2 regions of the Paenibacillus sp. FSL R10-2788 genome follow, and region 1 is predicted to be linked to the other one. Evidence: riboswitches for the same ligand, from Rfam matches in the RefSeq annotation. Region 1 holds a riboswitch; the other holds the start of a gene.

Region 1 (3,167 bases):
AGATATTTCTTTTTAGCAGAAAAAGTTATCTATAAATGAGGCTCCCGCCTTGGAGAAACTCTTCTGCCTTCTCTTGCATTCCTGATTCAATTCTCGTCGAATTACGGATATTATGAGAGATCTTCATACTGCAAAATTTCGGCCCGCACATGGAACAAAAATGAGCTGTTTTAGCGCCTTCCGCAGGCAATGTCTCATCATGATATTCTAGCGCTCGCTCAGGATCTAACGATAAATGAAATTGATCACGCCAACGAAATTCAAAACGGGCTTTCGAAAGAGCGTTATCCCGGTCTTGTGCTCCTTTATGCCCTTTCGCCAAATCTGCGGCATGTGCCGCTATTTTATAAGTAATGACCCCTACACGTACATCTTCCTTATTAGGCAGGCCAAGATGCTCCTTCGGAGTTACGTAACATAACATTGCTGTACCGAACCAACCAATCATCGCTGCACCTATAGCAGAGGTAATATGATCATACCCCGGCGCAATATCTGTAGTCAGTGGACCTAACGTATAAAAAGGGGCTTCGTTGCAAGTTTCAAGTTGCTTATCCATATTCTCTTTAATCAAGTGCATCGGCACATGTCCTGGACCCTCTACCATCACCTGTACATCATGACTCCAAGCCATAGCTGTTAATTCACCTAACGTCTCTAACTCGGCAAATTGTGCTTCATCATTCGCATCAGCAATCGAACCCGGACGTAATCCATCGCCTAGGGAAAAAGAAACATCGTACAGCTTCATGATTTCACATATCTCTTCAAAATGTGTATATAAAAAGTTCTCTTGATGATGCGCAAGACACCATGCCGCCATAATGGAGCCACCTCTTGAAACAATACCTGTCATACGTTGTGCCGTCAACGGGATATAACGAAGCAGAACTCCCGCATGAATGGTAAAATAGTCCACCCCTTGCTCCGCTTGCTCAATGAGCGTATCACGGTATACTTCCCACGTTAAATCTTCCGCTTTCCCATTCACTTTTTCCAAAGCTTGATAAATAGGCACCGTTCCAATAGGAACAGGAGAATTACGGATGATCCACTCGCGTGTCGTATGGATGTTTTTACCTGTGGAGAGATCCATTATATTGTCTGCACCCCAGCGGGTAGCCCATCTCATTTTCTCCACCTCTTCCTCTATGGATGAGGATACTGCGGAGTTTCCAATATTGGCATTGATCTTTACCAAAAAATTACGCCCAATAATCATTGGTTCACTCTCTGGATGATTGATATTCGCTGGAATGATGGCGCGGCCGCGGGCTACTTCATCTCTTACAAATTCCGGTGTCACATTCTCACGAATCGCAACGTATTCCATTTCCGAAGTAATAATCCCTTTGCGTGCATAATGCATTTGAGAGACATTACGCCCCTTTTTCGCTCGCAAAGGTTTTCTATGGAGCGCTGGAAACACTTCCGCCACAGCTTTTCCCGTTGCATTCCCGTTATCTTCAGGCTTCACGGTTCTTCCTTCGTACGCTTCCACATCCCCTCGTTCCTCAATCCAGCTTAGACGATTGGGCTCTAACCCCTGACGAATATCAGTATGAATATTAGCATCCGTGTAAGCCCCACTTGTGTCATAGACATGAATTGGGGAATTCTCCTCTTCGCCGTCTATGCCCGCAGTTGGACTAAGTGAGATCTCCCGCATAGGCACCTGAATATCAGGCCGTGAACCCTTTACATACACTTTTTGACTTGCTGGAAAAGCTGATAAATTGATTGGATCGTTGTTCAATTCGCTTGTCATCTCAATTCCTCCTATAAGGTGATTTGATCAAGCGGAGACGGTCTACTCCCCACACATAGAAAAGGCCACATCTGTATAAGATGAGGCCTTAGAGTAGACAAATAGAAATAGAGCTCCATTTCCTCCGCTGGCATTATCCAGATCAGGTTTGACGGTCGATAGTTATAACTATCCTCTCAGCCTGGTCCCACCAAGCTCCCGTAACTATATAATTGCTACTTCAAAGTATAACCGAAAAGAGAGAATTATCCAAATCTACTCAAATGTGAGATCAACGTGTACGTTAGTATAACACCAGTACCCCAAATCCTTCCAGAAGCACCTCGCCCGACAATGTTGTGCCGCTCAGTAAATCTGTTTTGGTCTCATGAAGATGGATCGTGACAGGAGTCTCACTATAATTAAGCAAAAAAGCATAACTGGAAGAAGCTCCGGTACGGACTTGCAGCTCTACCTCTTCTGGGAGCTCCAGCCAATTTGCTGGCGATTGTAGATCAATTAATTTTATGATCTCAGCCGCTGCCTGTTCGTTAAATACGGCTCCGTAATACCAAACCTCACCCTTGCCGCGACGATTTCTAGTTACCGCCGGTTTTCCTGCATAATAATCAGAGGCGTAAACCGCCATCACTTCAACCGAAGCTTCCTCTATTTTGAGAATATCATTAAAGTCATCTGCTCCTGTAACGACTTCGGTCGCGCCCGACCAGCTAATTGTTGTTGGCTGACGACTGCCCTTAACCATTGTGAATTCTTCAACTGTGATCCCGCATAGATCCTTAGCAGCACCTGGGAAAGGACGCATATAACATTGACCGCGCTCATCCTTATAGCCAGTTCTACAGCCGAAGATCAGTTTGCCGCCTTGTTGAACATATTCATCCAGCAGAGACGCTGTCTCATCTGTCATAATCGCTGGGTGAGGATAGATAAGCACGTCGTACCTTGCAAGCTCCTCCAGCGTTGTTTTTTTGCGCAAATAGAGCACGTCATTAGGGATATGCTTCCGCTGAAGAGCCTTGTACCACTCCTTATTGCTCTTCCACATAAACGGGCCATGCCAAACATCGTATTCTCCATCCCACTCATTGTCATAATCACGAACAATAGCAACGTTAGCCTGATTATGAGTACCGATAAACGCTTGACCTGCTGCTGCCAGCTCCTGACCGATCTGCCCCGCTTCCCGCACTCTCCGGTTAGGCTGATTATGATAGTCATTGATTCCATGCCAATAAATTTCATTGCCCATCGTAGCTGTCCGCCAGCGGAAATATAACACCATATCTGCCCCATGAGCGATCGACTGATAAGTCCATAACCGCATCTGCCCGGGCTTTGGAGAAGGCATATCCATCCGGTTCACCCAGCCACCCGGGCCCGACTGCTGCTCCATAAT
Region 2 (3,167 bases), 3.3 Mb from region 1:
CAGCAGAAATACAGCCGCGAACATTTCATCGCTCTGCATATTTCCGGCCATTCTGCGGCTGAAGTAACCGAGTCCTTTACTGCCGCCGAGCCATTCCCCGATAGTAGCTCCGATGACGCAGTATACAATGGACAGCTTTAAGCCAGAGAAAAAAGCAGGCAACGCCAGTGGAATTTGGGTTTTGACAAGCAGCTGCCAGCGGTTTGCACCAAATGTTAATAATAAGTCCTTGTAAGTCTGGCCACTTGTACGAAGTCCATCATATGTACTCACTACGACTGGAAAAAAAGCCGTCAAAAACACCACAGCCACTTTGCTCCACAGCGAATATCCGAACCACATAATAAAAATGGGGGATAGCGCAATTAATGGGATCGTCTGGCTAATGATAAGAAAGGGATAGATGGCCTTTTCTATGGGGCGATACAGGAACATTCCAGTGCCCAGCAATACACCACAAATAACAGAAAGGACAAAACCCACCAGTATCTCCTGTAACGTTGCCAATAAATGCTGTCCGAATAATAATTGCCTGTGCTCGATCAATGCGAAGCCAATAGATGAAGGTGCAGGGAGAATAAAGGCTGGAATCATGTGAAGGCGAACAGCTGACTCCCAGATTACAAGAATGAGCAGTACCAGAAGAACGAAGGGACCATAATTGTCTAGATGTTTTTTAAAAGGTAAAGGTTGCATGCAATCTTCGCTCCAACTCTTCCCGTAGTGCTATAAACCGGGGTTCATAGTTCATCTTATAATGTCTTGGCCTTGGTAGATCCACAACGATCTCCTGTAATTCGCTGTGCGCACCGCCAGATAATAAATAAATCCGGTCACTGAGCAATAGTGCTTCTTCCAGATCATGAGTGATGAGCATAATCGTCTGATTCAATTCACCCCATAACTCCAACAGCCAACGGTGTATCTCGCGTTTGGTCATGGCATCGAGAGCGCCAAAGGGCTCATCCAGCAGCATAAGACCACTTCCGCCTCCAGCCACTAAGGTGCGCAGAAATGCGACTCGCTGTTTCATTCCACCCGAAAGTTCATGGGGATAAGCGTTCTCTACATCTGCTAAGCCGAAGCGGGTCAACATTTCCCGAATCTGAGTGATCGTTTCTTGTTTATTGAATCTGGGCTTGATCTCCCAAGGCAAAAGGCAGTTGTCGAGCACTGTCCTCCAAGGCAGCAATAAATCCTGCTGAGGCATATAAGCGATCTGGCCTAAACGACTAGCGGTTGACGGGTGCGTAGAGAGTTTTATTTTTCCGTGAGTAGGTTCGAGTAAACCGGCAATCGTTTTGAAAAATGTACTTTTCCCGCATCCGCTAGCACCTACTACGGAGACGAATTCCCCTTGCCTGATATCCATGGATAGATCTGCGAATACAGGGGGTTGCTCAGATTCCGGAAAAGAGTAGGTTAGGCCTTGAATAGATAAAATGGTCGTGATGATCTAACCTCCTAAAATTTTTGTGGAGCGCCTAAACAAATAAAGACCCATCCATTTCCAGAGGAAATGAATGGGTCAAAAAGTTCATTCTGCATAATAACACTTAACATGCTTGATGAAAATTCTGCTCCACTTCCCTCCGCTGGTATGATCCAGATCAGGTTCCAAGGGTCCGGAGCTTGAAGCTCCGTCTCAGTCGGCCGACTCCCCTAGTGAAATAACAGGTCCATATTAATTTGTTAATAAATATACCATATCTTTCTGAGAAGTAAAGAGAGAAAGAAGTGAAGGATTAATCCAAGATTGGGTAAGATATAGGTAGGAATCTAGTTAATATTATAATTCCGATGTATATAATCGGAAAAAAGTATTGACGATCATGTGATGGCAGTGTACTATTCAATTTACCGGAAAAAAACCGGATAGAGAGAGGGGATTTAATAATGAAAAAATGGAGTTTAACTATTATATTGGCGTTAACCGTGGTCCTTGTAGCGGCTTGCGGCAATAATTCGAATACCAATACGGCTGCTGAACCAACAGCTGGAACGAATGGTGGAACAGCATCTTCAGCGCAAAACAGTTTGGAGGCTGTGAAGGCCAGCGGCAAATTGCGGATAGGTACAGAAGGGACTTATGCACCTTTTACTTATCATGACACTGCGGGGAAATTGACTGGTTTTGACGTGGAAATTGCTGAAGAAGTAGCCAAACGTTTAGGTGTCAAAGCTGAATTTTTTGAAACTCAGTGGGATGGTATTTTTGCTGGGATGGATGCGAAACGGTTTGATGTCATTTTCAATGAAGTTTCCATTAACGAAGATCGCAAAGTGAAATATGATTTCTCTGAACCCTATATCGTATCCAAAGCAGTATTGATCGTGAGCGAAGACAATGAGGATATTAAGACCTTTGCCGATCTTAAAGGTAAAAAAGCCGGACAATCCCTGACAAGTAATTTATCCGATATCGCTCGTGAGAACGGTGCTGAAATCGTAGCTACAGATGGTTTCAATCAAGCGATGGACCTGCTGACTTCGGGACGTATTGATGCAACTGTGAATGATGGCTTGTCTTATCTGGATCTAAAAAAACAAAAACCAGATGCAAAAATTAAAGTGGTTGATGAGATTCCTGAAGGATCACAAAGTGCCGCGGTATTCCTGAAAGGTAATGATGAGCTGGTGAAAGCGGTCAGTGATGCGATTACAGAGATGAAGAGTGATGGAACGTACTTGAAAATTTCCGAGAAATACTTTGGAGCTGACGTTTCAAAATAATACAAGGCTAGCAAGGCTAATTAAGCCTGGAAGCTAAAAAGGATGTCTGAATAATGGATGACCGCAAAATACAAATTTTCTTAGACACACTGCTACCCCTGCTAAAAGCCGGGGTGGCTTTTACCATTCCGTTGGCGCTACTTTCCTTTGTGCTTGGATTGATTTTGGCGATCCTAACCGCGCTGGCACGTCTTTCTCCGTGGGTAATTCCGAAGCTAATCGCCCGTTTTTATGTGTGGGTTATTCGAGGAACCCCATTGTTAGTGCAGCTATTTATTATATTTTATGGTTTGCCGGCTGTTGGTATTGTACTCGACCCCTTCATTGCCGCCACCATTGGATTTACTCTTAGCGTAGGGGCTTATTCATCGGAAATCGTACGCGCTGCTATCCTGTCGATACATAAAGGCCAATGGGAAGCTGCCTTCTCAGTC

What was found. A riboswitch is a leader RNA that binds a small molecule or an ion and turns the genes downstream of it on or off. The one in region 1 is predicted to bind thiamine pyrophosphate.
Region 2: another riboswitch for thiamine pyrophosphate. It lies ahead of NSQ50_RS12775 (ABC transporter ATP-binding protein); the one in region 1 lies ahead of thiC (phosphomethylpyrimidine synthase ThiC).

What each region holds. Positions count from the first base shown of each region.
Region 1 is NZ_JBBOQA010000001.1:6,190,498-6,193,664, forward strand. It holds gene thiC (phosphomethylpyrimidine synthase ThiC) at 26-1,768, opposite strand; TPP riboswitch at 1,871-1,980, opposite strand; gene NSQ50_RS27445 (beta-galactosidase) at 2,052-3,167, opposite strand, start outside.
Region 2 is NZ_JBBOQA010000001.1:2,910,242-2,913,408, forward strand. It holds gene NSQ50_RS12770 (ABC transporter permease) at 1-696, opposite strand, end outside; gene NSQ50_RS12775 (ABC transporter ATP-binding protein) at 677-1,372, opposite strand; TPP riboswitch at 1,571-1,674, opposite strand; gene NSQ50_RS12780 (amino acid ABC transporter substrate-binding protein) at 1,897-2,733, shown strand; gene NSQ50_RS12785 (amino acid ABC transporter permease) at 2,787-3,167, shown strand, end outside.